4 regions of the Burkholderia sp. 3C genome follow, and region 3 is predicted to be linked to each of the others. Evidence: predicted binding sites of a transcription regulator. Region 3 holds the regulator's gene; each other region holds the start of a gene.

Evidence for each region. Region 3 encodes FliA, which starts transcription of late flagellar genes. Its sites were predicted from a motif close to CTAAAGTTTNNNNNNNNNNNGCCGNTA; they were not measured.
Region 1: a site for FliA is predicted at 2,385-2,411, ahead of flgK (flagellar hook-associated protein FlgK). Genes of this name have one in related genera too.
Region 2: a site for FliA is predicted at 2,120-2,146, ahead of fliS (flagellar export chaperone FliS). Genes of this name have one in related genera too.
Region 4: a site for FliA is predicted at 2,557-2,583, ahead of ACYP33_RS08155 (DUF4088 family protein). Genes of this name have one in related genera too.

What each region holds. Positions count from the first base shown of each region.
Region 1 is NZ_BAAILN010000020.1:9,597-13,803, reverse strand. It holds gene flgL (flagellar hook-associated protein FlgL) at 1-335, opposite strand, end outside; gene flgK (flagellar hook-associated protein FlgK) at 350-2,341, opposite strand; gene ACYP33_RS02950 (flagellar brake protein) at 2,463-3,215, opposite strand; gene flgJ (flagellar assembly peptidoglycan hydrolase FlgJ) at 3,515-4,207, opposite strand, start outside.
Region 2 is NZ_BAAILN010000038.1:36,748-40,954, reverse strand. It holds gene fliK (flagellar hook-length control protein FliK) at 1-1,211, opposite strand, end outside; gene ACYP33_RS05795 (flagellar protein FliT) at 1,270-1,602, opposite strand; gene fliS (flagellar export chaperone FliS) at 1,599-2,036, opposite strand; gene fliE (flagellar hook-basal body complex protein FliE) at 2,182-2,523, opposite strand; gene fliF (flagellar basal-body MS-ring/collar protein FliF) at 2,813-4,207, shown strand, end outside.
Region 3 is NZ_BAAILN010000043.1:7,045-11,251, reverse strand. It holds gene ahcY (adenosylhomocysteinase) at 1-955, opposite strand, end outside; S-adenosyl-L-homocysteine riboswitch at 1,057-1,124, opposite strand; gene ACYP33_RS06330 (RNA polymerase sigma factor FliA) at 1,289-2,050, opposite strand; gene ACYP33_RS06325 (nucleotide-binding protein) at 2,077-2,889, opposite strand; gene flhF (flagellar biosynthesis protein FlhF) at 2,882-4,207, opposite strand, start outside.
Region 4 is NZ_BAAILN010000044.1:394,428-398,634, reverse strand. It holds gene ACYP33_RS08170 (MATE family efflux transporter) at 1-382, opposite strand, end outside; gene ACYP33_RS08165 (RNA-binding S4 domain-containing protein) at 515-733, opposite strand; gene ACYP33_RS08160 (hypothetical protein) at 1,121-1,507, shown strand; gene ACYP33_RS08155 (DUF4088 family protein) at 1,643-2,431, opposite strand; gene ACYP33_RS08150 (AzlD domain-containing protein) at 2,757-3,095, opposite strand; gene ACYP33_RS08145 (AzlC family ABC transporter permease) at 3,092-3,883, opposite strand; gene ACYP33_RS08140 (AraC family transcriptional regulator) at 3,932-4,207, opposite strand, start outside.

The sequences.
Region 1 (4,207 bases), on a different contig from region 3:
GCCGCGAGCGCGGCGCGGTCGCTGTCCGACAGCGTGCCGTTGATCGCGTTGCTGAGTTTCGGCACGATCGCGTTCAGCGTGCTGGTCACGCTGCTCAGCGTCGAATCTTCCAGTTGCAGCGCATTGAGCGCGGTCGACTGGTTGGTCGAGTATTGCGACAGCGTGGCCGACGAAGCCGACAGCTGCACGGCCTGCGCGGCCCCCAGCGGATTGTCGGCCGCCGTCAACAGCAGGTTCCCGCTCGCCACCTGCTGATACAGGGTGGAGATCTGGGATTCCTGGTTGTTCATCAACTCGATGTTCTGCGTATAGAACTGCGAAGTCGCGATGCGCATGATGATCGATTCCGTCAGTTGAAGATGCCGAGCAGCGTGGTGAACAGGGTCTGGGCGGTCTGGATGACCTTGGCGTTGGCCTGGTACATCTGCTGGTACTGCACCAGGTTCGCCGCTTCCTCGTTCTGGTTCACGCCCGACACGGATTGCTGTTGGGTGGTGATCTGGCTGACCACGCCGGTCTGCGCGGAGCTGGCCGCACTCAGACGCGCCGCGGTGTTGCCGACGTTGTTGACGTAGCTGCTGTAGGCAGTGGTCAGCGTGGTGGTGCCGCCGTCGAAGGCCTTCGAGGTGGCCAGCGACGACAGCAACTGCGCGTTGCGGCCGTCGTTCGAGGCGCCGCCCGGGGCGATCGTGAACGTGTCGCCGTTGGACGGCGTGTCCGACAGCGTGACCGACACGTTGTTCATGACGCCGGCCGGCGGCGGCTGAACCGTGCTGGTGATGGTCAGCGTCGCGCCCTGGGTCGGGTCGTACGGCACTTGCGTCGTGCCGTCGGCGATCGTCACCGTGGTGGGCGGCGTGGTGCCGATGGTTACCGTGGTGCCTGCCGGGAAGCCCGTCAGCGATTTCGACGCCGAGTTGTAGGTCAGCGTGGTGGTGGACGACGGCATCTGATAGCCCGCCGTGACCGTGCCCTGGGTGATCTTGCCGCTGCCGGTGTTGCTGGCGCTGGCGCTGGCCGTCACCGGGGCGGCGGCGGCGATCGCCGAGCCGTCGGTGGCCGCCACGGCGAAGCCGTTCAGCGCGCCGCGGGTCGGCTCGATGGTGAACGAATCGCCGGCGTTCATGGTGCCGGTGGCCGACAGCTTCAGGCCGCCGAGCGTGGCCGGCAGCGAAGTGGCCGTGCCCACCACGTCGCCCGAGGTCTTGTTCTTGAGCGTGTAGGTAGTGCCGTCGTACGACAGCGTGTAATCGCTGTTCGGCGGCTGCTGGGCGTTGTCGAAGCTGGCCGACAGCACGCCGGTGCCGGTGTTGTTCAGGTTCGTGATGGTGGTGGGCGCGGGCACCGTGAACAGGTTGCCGCCCGGCTTGCCGTTCGCGTCGATGCCGAGCGCGTTCTGCGCGTTGGTCTGCGCGGCGAAGCTGACGGCGATCGCGCCGAGCTGCGCTTCGGCCGGGTCGAGCGTCTGGCTGCGGAACTGTAGCGCGCCGCCGATCGAGCCGCCCGTCACCGTGCTGTCGGCCAGCACCTGCGGCGTGCCGCCGGTGGTCGTCGAACTGCTCTGCACGGCCAGCGACAGCTCGCTCGGGTCCGATGCCGACGGCACCGTGGTCATCTGGTAGCTGGTGTTGCCGAGCACCAGCGGCTGACCGTTGCCGATCGTCACCGTGTAGCTGCCGTCGCTTTGCGTGGTGACCGTCGCGCCCACCAGTTGCGACAGGCTGGCGACCGCCTGGTCGCGCGTGTCGAGCAACTGGTTCGGGGGCTGGCCCGACGAGCCCGCCACCGCGATCTGCTGGTTCAGCAGGGCGATTTGCGAGGTCAGTGCGTTGACCTGGGTGGCCGAGTTCTGCAGTTGCGAGTTGACCTGGGTGCGCAGCGCGTCGAATTGCGCGCCGGCGGAGGACAACTGGGCCGCGAGCGTCTGCCCGGCGCTGAACGCGGTGGCGCGCGTCGCTGCGCTCGCCGCACCGTTGGCGACGTTCTGCAGACCGGTGAAATAGCTGGAGATGGCCGCGCCCACGCCGCCCGTCGGGCTGCCGACGTAGTTGTTCAGCGTGGCGACCAGCGACGAATACGAACTCAGCGCGCTGCCGGTGGTGTTCGCCGCGTTCAGTTGAGCCGACAGGTACTGGCTGTACTGGCGCTGCACCGTGACGGTCGACACGCCGCTCGGCAGATAGCCGCTCGACGTGTACTGGCCATCGGTTTCGGCATACACGGGGCGCTCGACCGAATAGCCGGCGGTCGCCTGGTTGCTGATGTTCTGGCCGGTGACGTTGATACCCCATTGGGCAGCGTTGAGGCCGCTGAGTCCAATGTTCAGGAGATTGTTGGACATGAATGCCGGCCGCGCACGGCCTCCGGGAAAGGGACACCCGGTATAACGGCCGCAGCCGGCGGAAATTGAGGCCGCGCGCGCGAATTTCGGCGGCGGCCCTCGGGCCGGAAAGCGGCGTGCGTCAGCCCCGGGCGAGCTGGCGGCGCTTGACTTCGAGTTGCGTGATCAGACGTTGCAGCGTGTTCTCGGCAGCGCCCGGCAGCGACGCGAAACGGAAGCCCGCCTGATAGCGGCGCACCCCGTTCGGCACGTCGATGCTGCGCATCGACACCAGTTGCAGATCGAGCGACAGCTTGCCGTGCGTGGCCAGGCTCAGTTCGACGTCCGGCAGCGTCACGCCCGGATCGAGCGCGGCCGCGCGTTCGTCGGTGGTGCGCAGGCCGATGCCGCCGAGCGAGATGTTGTCGATCTCGAACGTGAACGAATCGCCGTCGGGCAGCGTGCCGCGCGCGATGTACGGGTCGAGCATCGGCGCATCGACGCGGAAATACTCGCGGCGCTGCACGAAATACAGCACTTCCGGGAACGCCGCGAGAAACGCCGGGCGGCCCTCGTAATCGACCTGGGTGGGCGTGCCGATCGAGAACTCCACACGCACGCCGTCGGGCAGCGCCTCGAACGCGCCGCGCTTGGCGGCCAGCAACTGGGCGTTCTGCGCTTCGAGCGCGCCCCAGTCGAACGTGAACGCGCCGCCGCGCACATCGACGGCGAGAATGCGCGTGACGAGCTGCCCGCCCGCATAGCGGACCGTGAGGAAATCCCCGCGATTCAGCAGATTGCGCAACTGCACGCCAATTTCGAGCGGGTTGCGACGTCCGTAATCGGGAAGGGAATCGTCGTCCTCCGACGTGGCGGTCTGTGCTTCGGTGTTCATGGTGTTGGCTTGCCGGATGTCATCTTCTGCCTGGCGCCGGCTTGCCCGGTCGCACGGAGTGCCGGCGGCATGCACGGCCGCGGCTTGCTCGACGCGGACCTCGAACGGCCCGCAGCGTCAGCGCAGAGTGTAGATCGAAATCGTTCGTAATTCTTTGGCTAAAAGTAAATTCAACAGGAGATATACCTGAAAACGCGTAGAAAATGTTGCCGAATTACCAATAAATTAAGGGTTAACCCTCGGTCAATTGTGCATTCACGTTGCGTGCCGCGACATAAAGCGCCAGCACGTTGCGCGCTTTACACGATTTGACGCAATATCGAGATCAATTTTTTGGCGTAATGCGGGTCGGTCGCATAACCGGCGCGCTGCATGCCGTTCGCAAAGCCTTCCGGCGTGCTCGCCGTGTTCAGCACCCCGGCGTAACGCGGGTTGCTCTTCAGCATCGTGGCGTAGTCGGTCATCGCGTGCTGGTACGAATCGTAGGCACGGAACTGCGCCACCACGCGATGCGGCTGGCCGTTCACGTATTCGGTCGTGACGGCCGACACGGTGCGCCCGGTCCAGTTCTTGGTCGCCTTGATGCCGAACACGTTGTAGCTCGACTGGCCGTCGCGGCCGCGAATCTCGCGCTTGCCCCAGCCCGATTCGAGCGCGGCCTGGCCGACGATGAAGCGCGCCGGAATGCCGGTGGCGGCGCTGGCCGCCTGCGCCGCATCGGCCACCTTGCCGACGAAATGGTCCTGATCCGGCGACGCGCCGTTGCCCTTGACGGGCGGCGTCAGCGCGCTCTCGGCCGAATAGCCGTTGCCGCCGAAATGGTTGTTGGCGCGCGCGCTGGCCAGCGCCTGCGCCAGCGCATTGCTGCCCGCGAGGCCGCCCTCGTCGTCGCCCATCGCGTTCATCGCGGCGCTCATGCCGCCCGCGCCCGCCGCGCCGCCGGCCGCACCGCCCTGCGCGCCGCCGAGGTTCTCGTTGCGCATCAGTTGCTT
Region 2 (4,207 bases), on a different contig from region 3:
AAGCGCGCGACCACCTGCGAGCCGGTCAGCACCAGTTCGGCATCCACCGCGCCGAGCGACGGCAACGACAGCACCAACCGCGTACGCCAGGCAAGCTGGCCATCGTCGCCCTGCGCGCCGCCGGCGTCGGGCTCGATGCTCCAGTCGAGCCGCGCGCCGGGCCATGCCTCGCCGGCCCAGCGGAACTGGTCGGTGGCCAGCAGATCGAGCTGCTGGCGCACCAGCGGCAACGTGGCCGGGTGGACGGTGGCCATCGCCGCCGCGTTGTTGGCGTTGGTCGCGCCGGCATCGGCCGCGCCGGGCGGGTTCGAGAGCGCGTCGAGCAGACGGTTCGCGCCGTTGTCGGCCGCCAGCGACGCGTAGGCCGACGCGCCGCTCGCACCGAACTGGCCGGCGGGCGCGCCGTGCGTGCCCTGGCCGGCGGCCGTGCCCCCCGCCTGAGCCGGCGCGGAAGATGCGGAGGACGAGGATGCCGAGCCCGAGGACCCTGGCGGAGCACCGCCGCCCGGAGTCCGCGCGCCGGGATCGCGCGTCAATTGCTGCTGCGGCTCGCCGGCGAGATCGGCGACCGGGCGCTGGCCCGCCAGCCACTGGGCGAGATGGGATTCGTAGAACAGGCCGCTGTCGGACACCGCACGCGCCAACGCGGCGGCCAGCGCCGCCACGGCCGCGTTCGCCGCCGCCGAGGCAACGGGTGCGGCGTTGGCGGCGCCATTTGCGCCATTCGCGGCGTTGCCGGCACCCGCAGCATTACCCGCCCCTTGCGCGCCGGCATTGCCGGCCCCCGCCGTCGCGGCGCTCGATGCCGAGCCGGCGCCATTCCCCGCACCCGCCGAACCGGCCGCGGCCGCCCCCGCTCCAGCCTGCGCAGCCGCCCCGCCATCCGCCGCCGCAGCCGGCATCAGCAGCGCCGCGATCTGCGGCCCGGTCAGCAGCGGCACGCTGCCGATCACGACCGGCGTGGCGTCGCCACCGAAACGGGAGATCGCGTCGAGCGTCAGCGCGACGTTCGACAGTGCGGTCTGGGCGGAGGGAGCGGGCGGCGTCGTGGCCGGCAACGGCAGCGGCGCGGGCGTCGCGGTGCCGGGCGCACCGGCCGGCACGCCGACCTGCGCGGCCGAAGCGGCGGGCGCGCCGGCCGACACGCCTTCGAGCAGGCTGTCGATCCGGCTGACAAGCATGGCAGCGGTAACGGCGTCGATCCCGGTCATCGTGAGCTTGCGCGCGGCATCACGCCGGCGTCGTGAGAGTGACGGCCGCCTGTCGCGTTCAGCGACGTGCCTGGTAGATGTCCTTGAGCACCCGCGTCGAGCGGCCGGCGTCGAACAGCGCCGACAGCCGGGCCACTTCGGGGCTCGCCAGATCGCGAATCGCCGCGTCGTCGGCCAGGATGCGGCGGATCAGCGTGTACTTGTGGCCGCGTTCGGCCTGATCGAGCAGCACCCCTTCCTCGGCGACCCGGAGGCCGTCGACGAGCACCTGATACTCGCTCTGCAGCCCATTGACCGCCGTCCAGTCGGCACCGCGGGCGGCCGTCAGCATCTGGCCGGATACATCCGCGATAGCCTCATAGAGGGCGAGGTAGGCTGCCTTGCGATTCATCGTGCGATTTCCGGCTGGGCTTGGGATGCCATCATGCGTGCGACTTCCGGAGCGATGCCGCTCCAGGCTTCCTCCAGCGTGGCGAGCAACCCGTCGACCTCGACGAGCATCGCATCGCTGGCCTTCACGTTCGCCTCGAGCAGGCGGCGCACGATGTAGGCGTAAAGGGCGTCGAGCCGGCCGGCGATCTCGCCGCCGGCCTCGACGTTCAACGAGGCCTGCAGGCCGTTCTCGACGATCCGCATGGCCTTGCCGATCGCGTCGCCGCGCGCGCCGACGTTGCCGGCGCTCAGGTGCAGGCGTGCATGGGCGATCGCCTTGCGGGCGCCCTCGTAGAGCATGGCGATCAGGCGATGCGGAGACGCGCCCATCACCCCTGTCTCGACGCCGACGCGCGCGTAGGCGTTGGCTCCAGCGTGTCCTGGGGAAAACATGACGGCCCTCCTGTTGGTGCGATCGTGACGGGTTACGCGACGCCCGTCGAAACGGCACGTGTAACGCAGAGTAATAACGGCGTTATCGGTAAGGGCGAGGAAAGCTTTAGAGCGCGGGCCGTATCGGACGCAAAAAGAGGGTCGTTCAGACCGACATCTGCATGATGTCGTTGTAGGCGCTGACCAGCTTGTTACGGACCTGAAGCCCGAACTGGAAACCGATGTTGGCCTTCTGCGCGTCCACCACCACGTCGTTCAGCGACACGTTCGGGGCGCCCAGTTCGAACGCCTTGGCCTCGTTGGCCGAGGTGGCCTGCGCGTCGCTGATCTTGTCCAGCGAGGACTTCAGCGCGCTCGCGAAGCTGCTGGCCGTGGCCGCGCCGTTGCTGGCGCCGGTGGCCGCCGCACTGGCGCTGCCGGTGGCCTGGGCGGCCATCGCCTGCATTTGTTGAAGCGCCGAAGCGATTCCGTTGACGGGCGCAGTCATGAAGTCTCCGCAGAAAGAGTCGGGGTGACGGACCGGCGCCGGGCCGGCAGGCGGGCACGCCCGATCCGGCCCCGGTGGTTCGCGACGGCCGCCCCGAGGGGGCAGCAAAACGGCGCGATGCCGGATTGCGAGCAAGGATAGCAAGCGCCCCCGGCGGCAAAGCCGGTGAAGTACGGGTAAAACTCGGTTCTTTTCGGCCGATGGGGGGTGGGCGCGAGCCGGAATAATCGCATCGTGTCATTGTCCGTCCGCTCGGCCGAGCGGCAGCCGCTGTGGAGAACCCCGAAGCATGGATTCGCAGGCCAATTCGCTGATCAACCCCGACGCGCGCACCGCCGTCGCCGGCACGTCGCCCAACGCGGCGATGCCCGGTGGCGCGCTGCCGGGCGCTGGCGCAGGCGCTGCCGACTTCGGTCTGGGCGGCTTTGCCGAGCGCCTGTCCGGCTTCTCGGGCCTGTCGCGGATGCGCACCAATCCCAAGCTGCCGTTCGTGATCATCACGGCGCTCGTGATCGCCGCCATCGTCGCGCTGGTGCTGTGGAGCCGCGCCCCGGATTACAAGGTGCTGTACAGCAACCTGTCCGATCGCGACGGCGGCGCCATCATTACCGCACTGCAGCAATCCAATACCCCGTATCAATTCACCGATGGCGGCGGCGCGATCCTGGTGCCGTCCAATCTGGTGCATGAAACGCGCCTGAAGCTGGCCGCGATGGGCCTGCCCAAGGGCGGCTCGGTCGGTTTCGAGCTGATGGACAACCAGAAGTTCGGCATCAGCCAGTTCGCCGAGCAGGTCAATTACCAGCGCGCGCTCGAAGGCGAGCTCGAACGCACCATCGCGTCGATCAACGCCGTGCGCGGCGCGCGCGTGCATCTGGCGATCCCGAAGCCGTCGGTATTCGTGCGCGATCGCGAGGCGCCGAGCGCCTCGGTGTTCGTCGACCTGTACCCGGGCCGCGTGCTCGACGACGGCCAGGTGCTCGCGATCACCCGCATGGTCGCCTCGGGCGTGCCCGACATGCCGGCCAAGAACGTCACGATCGTCGACCAGGACGGCAACCTGCTGACCCAGCAGTCGTCGGCCTCGGGCCTCGACGCCAACCAGCTCAAGTACGTGCAGCAGGTCGAGCGCAATACAGAGAAACGCATCGACACGATCCTCGCGCCGATGTTCGGCGCCGGCAACACGCGCGCACAGGTCAGCGCCGACATCGATTTCTCGCACACCGAGCAAACCTCGGAAAGCTACAGCCCGAACGGCGCGCAGCAGCAGGCCGCGATCCGCAGCCAGCAGACCTCCAGCTCGACCGAGATGTCGCAAAGCGGCGCGGGCGGGGTGCCGGGCGCGCTGTCGAACACGCCGCCGCAGCCGGCCTCGGCCCCGATCACGGGCGCCAGCGGCGCGGCCGGCACGCCGCCGACGCCGGTCAGCGACCACAAGGATTCGACCACCAACTACGAACTCGACAAGACCGTGCGTCACGTCGAGCAGGCCACGGGCGGCGTCAAGCGCCTGTCGGTGGCGGTGGTGGTCAACAACCTGCCGGTGGCCGACGCGAAGGGCCACGTCACCATGCAGCCGCTGACGGCCGACAAGCTCGCGCAGGTCCAGCAGCTCGTGAAGGACGCGATGGGCTTCGACGCCAAGCGCGGCGACTCGGTCAACGTGGTCAACAGCCAGTTC
Region 3 (4,207 bases):
CGGTGGCCGTCACGAAGATGTCGGCCTTGTCGGCGGCGTATTCCATCGTCACGACGCGGTAGCCTTCCATCGCCGCCTGCAGCGCGCAGATCGGATCGATTTCCGTGACCCACACGGTCGCGCCGAGGCCACGCAGCGATTGCGCGCAGCCCTTGCCCACGTCGCCGTAGCCGGCCACCACCGCGATCTTGCCCGCGATCATCACGTCGGTCGCGCGCTTGATGCCGTCCACCAGCGATTCGCGGCAGCCGTACAGGTTGTCGAACTTCGACTTGGTGACCGAATCGTTGACGTTGAACGCCGGGAACGGCAGGCGGCCGTCCTTTTCCATCTGGTACAGACGGTGCACGCCGGTGGTGGTTTCTTCCGTCACGCCCTTGATATGCGCGAGGCGCGTCGAGTACCACACCGGATCGGCGTCGAGGTGCGCGGCGATCGACTTGTACAGCGCGACTTCTTCCTCGTTGGTCGGCTTGGCGATCACCGAGCGATCCTTCTCGGCCTTCGCGCCGAGGATCAGCAGCAACGTGGCGTCGCCGCCGTCGTCGAGGATCATGTTGGCGAATTCGCCGTTCGGCCATTCGAAGATGCGGTGCGAGAACTCCCAGTATTCGTCGAGCGATTCGCCCTTGAACGCGAACACCGGCACGCCGGCTTCGACGATGGCCGCGGCCGCGTGATCCTGCGTCGAGAAGATGTTGCACGAGGCCCAGCGCACGTCGGCGCCGAGCGCCTTCAGCGTCTCGATCAGCACGCCTGTCTGGATCGTCATGTGCAGCGAACCGGCGATGCGCGCGCCCTTCAGCGGCTGCGATGCCTTGTTTTCCTCGCGGATCTGCATCAGGCCGGGCATTTCGGTCTCGGCGATGTTCAGTTCCTTGCGGCCCCAGGCGGCCAGCGCCAGGTCGGCGACGAGGTAATCGTTGGAAGCTTTCGAATCGATAACGGCGTTCATCACGCCCTCCTTTCTTGATGGATCAAAGATTGGTGACGTGAGCGCCGTTCAAGGAGCGGCTCGCTGGCCGGAGGGTTCGTGGGGACGGACCCGCCGGGCGGTGCGGGCCGCGCGGTGAAGATTTCCGAGCCTGGCGGGCAGGACGCCCGTCGCAACGCTCCTCGGAAACGAGCACGGATTGTAGCAAACAGTCGTGAACAATTCCCACACGCACGGCGCGGGATTCGGCGGCCGAAATCCCGCGATCGATCGCGACGATGGCGGCAGGCGGGCACTCGCCTGCGGGCCTCGTGCGGCGCGCCGTGGCGCACTGCGGCACCCGATACGCGGCGCTCAGTGTTCGGCGCCGACCCAGGCCTGTTCGCGCAGGCGGGCGCGCAGACGCGCCACGGCCTGGCTGTGCAACTGACACACGCGCGATTCGCTGACCTCCAGCACCGCGCCGATTTCGCGCAGATTCAGCCCGCGCTCGTAATACAGCGACATCAGCAATTTCTCGCGCTCGGGCAGGCGATCGATCGCCTCCACCAGCGCGGCGCGCAGGTGATCGTCGAGCAGCGCCGACAGCGGGTCCGAATGGTCCACGCGATAGCGGTCGAGGAACGGCTCGTCGTCGGCGGAGCGGTCGAAATCCTCGTAATAGATCAACTGGCTGCCGTGCAGATCCTGCAGCATCGACTGGTACTCGTCGAGCGGCATCTCCAGGTGCGTGGCGATCTCGGTTTCGTTGGCCGGGCGGCCGAGCTTCTGCTCGACGCGGTGCACGGCCTGCTCCACCTCGCGCGAGGTCTTGCGCAGGCTGCGCGGCAACCAGTCGTTGCTGCGCAGCTCGTCGAGCATCGCACCGCGAATGCGCTGCGTCGCGTAGGTTTCGAACTGCGCGCCCTGATCTTCCTTGTAGCGGCCGGCCGCGTCGAGCAGGCCGATCATGCCGGCCTGGATCAGGTCGTCGAGATCGACGCTGGCCGGCATCTTCGCGACCAGTTGCAGGCCCAGACGACGCACCAGCGGCGCATATTTCGCGAGCACCTCGGCTTGCCCCATCCCGGCCTCGGCCATCGCCGACGTGGACAGTTTTCCTTGAGCGTTGTACATCGGCTCTCTCCTGATAGCCCTTTGGGTCAGGCGGCTTGCGCCGCACCCCGTTCGACGGCCGGCGTAGCGGCGAACGGCCGGCCGGCGACCGGCGCCGAGCGCATCGGCCAGTACAGCAGGTCCGACGCGATCTGCCGGTAGTCGCGCGCGGCGGCGGCCGACGGAAACGCGTCCACCACCGTGTGCACCAGTTCGCGGGCACGCGCGACGAGCGGATCGGCGCTGACGTAGCCGCCTTCTTCCAGCGCGACCGTCAGGTAGCGCCCCGCCACGCCGGCCAGATTCTCGTAGGCGGCGCGCGCATCGGCTTCGCTCTGCACGTGGTTGATCAGCACGCGGAACTGCGCGAGCGCGTGCGCGTAGTGCAGGCGCTTCATGCAGGCATAGGCTTCGGTGATCGCCGCGCCGGCCACCCGCGTGACGATCAGCACGTCGTGCGCGGCGCGCGCGAGCGCCGACAGCGCACCGTTCGCGTCGCGCTGGGCGTCCACCAGCACGATGTCCGCCGCGCCGTCGAGATAGGCGGCCAGGCGCTCGTCGTCGTAGCCGTCGCGCGCCAGATCGGCCGCCACGCACAGCGAGAAGCCGGCCTCGTGACGCACCGTGGTGCCGGTGCGCAACCAGGCGCCGGCCAGCGTCGCGGTGGCGGATTCCACGTCCGAGCGCTCGTCGACCACCAGCACGTCCTTGCCGAGCGCGGCCAGCGCGGCAGCCAGATTGACGACCGCCGAGGTGCAGCCGACGCCCGACGGGCCGCCGGTGACCGCAACGATCCGGGTGGCGCGGCCGGCCAGCAAGCGCCGCAATCCTTCGGCCTGATCGGTAGTGCGCTTATCCAAAGTAGACCTCGTGTTGTCCGGCGCCCGGGCGGCCGGCCAGAGCCGACAGCATGCCGGGCAGTTCGTCTTCGTGCGGCACGAACGGCGAGCCGTCGCGCGGCACGCAGAACGCGCTCTTGAGCAGGAACTTGCGGGTGGCGACGTACAGGTTCTCCGGCACCTTCTGGCCGGTCGACACGTAGTGCACCGGCAGTTGGTAGCGGATCACCGTGTCGAGCACGCTGCCGAGGTTGGTGGCCTCGTCGAGCTTGGTCAGGATGCAGCCGGCGAGATCGGTCTGACCCGCGCCGCGATAGGCCTGCACCACTTCGTTGAGCGTATCGCCGTGGCTGGTCGCCGACATCAGCAGCAGCCGCTGCACGCGCGAATCGGCGCCTTGCAGCATCGCGATCTGGTCGGACACGGTGCGGTCGCGCTGGCTCATGCCGATCGTGTCGATCAGCACGATGTGCTTGTTGCGCAGCTCCGAGAGCGCCAGTTGCAGATCGCCGCCATCCTTCACCGCATGCACCGGCACGCCGAGAATCCGGCCGAAGATGCGCAGTTGTTCGTGGCCGCCGATCCGGTAGCTGTCGGTGGTCAGCAGCGCGACCTTGCTGGCGCCGAAGCGCATCACGCAGCGCGCGGCCAGCTTGGCGGTGGTGGTGGTCTTGCCCACGCCGGTCGGCCCCATCAGCGCGAACACGCCGCCGCGCTCCATCAGCGCATCCTCGCTGTCGAGCACCGGCAGGTTGCCGGCCAGCACCGTTTCGGCCCACTCGCAGGCGCCTTCGAAGCTGCCCGCCGACACGTCGGCCGGCAGGTTGTCGACCAGGGTGCGCACCAGTTGCGCCGAGAAGCCGGCCGAGAACAGGCGCTTGGTCAGCGCGCCATGCAGCGGGCTGCGGCGTTGGCGGTCGCCCCATACGAGGCCGGCGAACTGCTCTTCCATCATGCCGCGCATCGCCGACAGCTCGTTCATCACCGTCTCGTTGACGATCCGCTCGATGCGCGAATTGACTTCGTCGGCGATCGAGGCGGCCGGCGTCTGGGTGCCGCGCACCACGCGCTCGGCGAGCTTGGCGACGGCCGGCGAGATCGCCGGGGCGGACGCAGCGGCCGGGGCGGCCGGGCGTTGCGGCGGCTCCACGCGGGCGGCGACGTTGCGCACGATGTCGCGCGCCCATTCGGGCGTTGCGCTATCGTCGAGCGCCGCATTCAATTCGGCGGCCGTGACCGGTTCGCCGCGTGCGGCCGGGGCCGAGATCGCATCGTGCTGGCGCGTCAGGCGGCGCGCGTGCTCGACGAGCCACGGGGCCGGCGTCGACGGCGCGACGGC
Region 4 (4,207 bases), on a different contig from region 3:
TCAGCAGCAACGGCTCGGCAAACAGCAGCACGACGATGGCCGGCACCGCCAGCAGCAGCGACAGCGCCACGCCTGTCCAGTAGATGTGCGGGATGCGGTCGTCGTCCTGCGCGCCGCGCGCGTGGGCGACGCTGACGCTGACCGAGGTCAGCACGCCTTGCAGCACCGTGACGACCACGAAGAACAGCGTTGCGCCGAGGCCGCCGGCCGCGAGCGCGTCGGGGCCGAGCGAGCCGAGCAGGACGGTGTCGGTCACGCTCATCGCCATCTGCGACAACTGGGCGATCGCGAGCGGCGCGGCGAGACGGGCGGTGTCGGCGGCGTGACGGGAAAAGGAAGGCGGCGGCGCGTGGGCCGCGCGCGGGAGGCCGGGAAGCGACATGAAGGGCCGCGGGAAGACAGGCCCGCGCTCTCGGTTGTTGTAGTGAGACGGCAAGCTTACGGTTTTCCTGCACGGCTGTCGAATCGACATGCCGGGCAGCGGCGGGCGCCGCTCGGGCACCCGCGTCGGCGCTCAGGCGCCGTGGACGGCGATCCGCGTGTCTTCGAACAGCACCACCTGGCCCGCGCGGATCTTGCAGGTCTTGCGCAGCTCGGTCGCGCCGTCCACCTTGACGGCGCCCGAGGCGACCAGCACCTTCGCGGAGCCGCCGCTGTCGGCCACGCCGGAGATCTTGAGCAGGTTGTGCAGTTCGACGTAATCGCCGGTCAGCGTGAAATCGAGGTTGGGCATGGGGCGATGCGCGCGAACGGCGCGCAATGTGTAAAAAAGCAAGGCTCGCATCATAAGCCAGCGCGCGGCCGGGGGCGAGCGCGGCGCGCGAAACCGCCGGATTGGCGGGCTGGAGCGGGTTCGGCCGGTGTGGGCGCGGAACGGGAACGTTCGCTGCGTCAGGAAACGGGACCGGAAGCGAAGATCCCGATCCCGAGGCGCCGGCGGATGGCCCATGTAAGTGGATGTATGCCAACCGTCAGCAAATGCAAGCTTGGGTAACAGTCGGCGTTTCCGGCGAACCGGCCGCGGCACGGGCCGGTCTGTCTACCAACTGCCGCATGTCGCGGCGGGGCGGTGCGGCCCGTTTCGAAGGCCGCGCCGGCCAATTCCCCGAGGAGGAATGCTATGACCACGATTCGCAAAATGCTGATGAGCGCTGCGCTGGTGACGACGACCGTGTTCGCGGCAACATCCGCGATGGCCCAGGCCGGTGGTGGCGCGGGCGGCGGTGCTGGCGGTGGCGGCGGCGGTGCAGCCGGCGCGGGCGGCCAGTCGGGCGGCACCGGCGGCAACGACGCCGCACCGACCGCACCGGGCAACGGCACGCCCGCCAACAGCGGCGCGATGAGCGCGCCGGGCGCCAAGCACACGATGAAGTCGCATCACGCCAAGACGCGCGCGAACAGCTCGGCGCACGGCGCGAACTCGAAGGCGGGCGATGCCGTGAACGGCAATACGAGCGGGATGTCGCCGGCCGGCAACGGTACGCCGGGTTCGGGCCAGTCGCAGTAAGCGATGCGGCAACAACGGGGCGGGACGCCGATCCGCCTTTGCCGCCGGGCTTGAAAACGGCAACGGGCCGAACCTCGCTTTGTGCGGGGTTCGGCCCGTTTTTATGCCGCGCCAGGGCAGGCGCGGCGTACCTCGTTATTGACGCTGCTGCGGTGGCCGTGCCGCCGGGTTCTGCTGCGCGGCCCTGGCCGGCGTGGGCACCATGAAGATGCTGCGCAGCCACGCGGCGAGCCGCGTGAACACGTCGTGCGGTTCCTCGACGAAGATTTCCGGCTTCAGCAGGCGCAGGTATTCCATGATCTGCTGCGCTTCCTGCTTTTGGAACGAGCCGTGCGACAGCCCGAGCCGCAGCAGGCCGCGCAGCTCGCCGAGCTTCTCGCGCGCCGTGCTGCCCACGCTCATCTCGCAGGCCAGCTTGGCTTCATAGACGCGCTGGCGCAGCGATTCGGCCAGCCGCCAGGCCGGCGTCTGCATGCGCTCCTCGAGCGTCTGGATGTCGTGCACGGCCGATTTGATCTGCGCGGCCAGCGGATCGACCAGCGAGGCGTCGCCCTGCGCTTCCGTGACGATTGCGGCGGCCCAGTCATGGCAGGCCTTCAGCAGTTCGTCGGGAGTCCATTCGCTGCGCGAGGCAAAGCCGAAGCCGAACGTTTCCGCCTGACGCATCAGGATCTCGACCACGTTCGGGAATTCCTTGTCGAGCGTGCGCTTGGCCCAGGCGTACTGGCCGCCCTGCAACATGCGCTGCACGGCGTGCTCGGTGAGCGGCACCATGTTGTCGAGCAGCTTGGCGCGCAGGAAATCCTCGAACGAGGGCGTCGCGAACTGCGGATCGAGCTTCAGCGAGACACGCACGAACGCATCGAAATCCTTGCGCAGCGACGTGATGGTGTCGTCCTTGATCGACAGCGTGATATGACCCATGAATTTCTCGGAACGCGGTGGCTGCCGGCGTCGACCGCGCGCCGGCATGCGCCGCCCGCATCGGCCGGCCGTGGCTGATGCCGGCCGGCTCCGTCGCGATTGGCGCCAGGAGGGTTTTCCTCTCTTATCGGCGCGTGCGAAAGAAACTTGAGGGCGTGGGCGCGGGCGCGGGGCGTGCCGGCCGGGCTCGGTCCGTCTGATCCGGCTCCGCTCGACTCGGTCCGACTCGGTCCGACTCGGTTAGGCTCGGCCCGCGCCGGTCCGGACGAGCCCGGCGGCGACTCAGCGACGAATCCCGTGATGAGTTCGGAGCCCCCGGCCCGATTCAGGCCGGCAGCCAGCGCGGCATCACCACGCCTTGCCAGACGAAGAACACCGCCAGCCCGACGGCGATCGTCAGGAGCGGCCGGCGTGTGGCGGCCGAGACGATCACCGCCGCCAGGCCGCCCACCAGTTGCGGATTGCGCAGGCCGAACTCGACGCCGCCGCCGTGCGGCGCGACCGTCATCGGCACGATGATCGCCGTCAGCACCGTGACGGGCACGAAGCCGAGCGCGGTGCGCACCAGCGGCGGGAACACGAGCCGTTCGCCGAACAGGAACAGCGTCGTGCGGATCGCGTAGGTGACGGCGGCCATGCCGAGCAGAATCAGGACGTAGCTCACGAGGCAGCCTCCGAGCAACGGCGCGCGCGCACGTGATCGCGCAGCGACAGCGCGACGCCCACCGTCACGCCCGCCACCACGGCGGCCAGCAGGTTCAGCTTGTACGGCAGCGCATGGCAAAGCTGGGCGATCACGCCGGCCGTGGCCGCCGCGGCCAGATAGCGGAACGCGGCCAGTTGCGGCACCACGATCGCGATGAACGTGGCGGCCATCGCGAAATCGAGCCCGAGCGCCTGCAGGCCGGGGAACGCCGCGCCGAACAGCAGCCCGACCACGGTCCAGATCTGCCAGTTCACGTACATCGCGACGCCGGAGCCGAGGAAGTAGTGCGGCCCCATTTCGCCGGGGCGCGTGTGGCGGTAGCGCGCGTAGGCCACCGCGAACACCTCGTCGGTCATCAGCGCGCCGAGCGTGGCGCGCCAGCGCAGCGGCAGATGCGCCACATACGGCGCGAGCGTGGCCGAGTAGAGCAGATGGCGCAGGTTGACGATCAGCGTGGTGGCGATTACCACCAGCGCGCCGGCGCCGCCGGCCAGCAGGCCGATCGCGATGAATTGCGCCGAGCCGGCGAACACGATCAGCGACATCAGCTCGCCATGCCACCAGGCCAGCGGGCCGGCCGTGACGAGCGTGCCGAAGATCACGCCGAACGGCGCGGCGCCGACCATCATCGGAAACGTATCGCGCGCGCCGTCGGCGAATTCGCGCAGCGGGCGCGGCTGGCGCTGCGTGAGGGATGGATTGGGGTGAGACGGGTTCAACGGTGAGTCCTCCTGAACGCCGAGCATAGCGAAGCGGCGTCAGGCAGGCTTGTACGTTCTTGCGCGGCGGTGAACTTACTTCTTCGCGCTCTGCCAGCGGCCCGGCGGCACGCCGAACATCCGTTTGAAGTGGCGCGTGAAATGGCTCTGATCGACGAACCCGCTGGCGGCCGCCACGTCGGCCACGGCCAGGCCCGCGCGCAGCGGCGCGAGCGAGCGGTGCAGGCGCAACTGATTGCGCCACGCGTGCGGCGCCATGCCGGTCGCGCGCGTGAACAGCCGCGCCGCATGGAACGGCGACAGCCCGGCCGCCTCGGCCATTTCGGCCAGCGTGACGGGCGTGGTCAGATC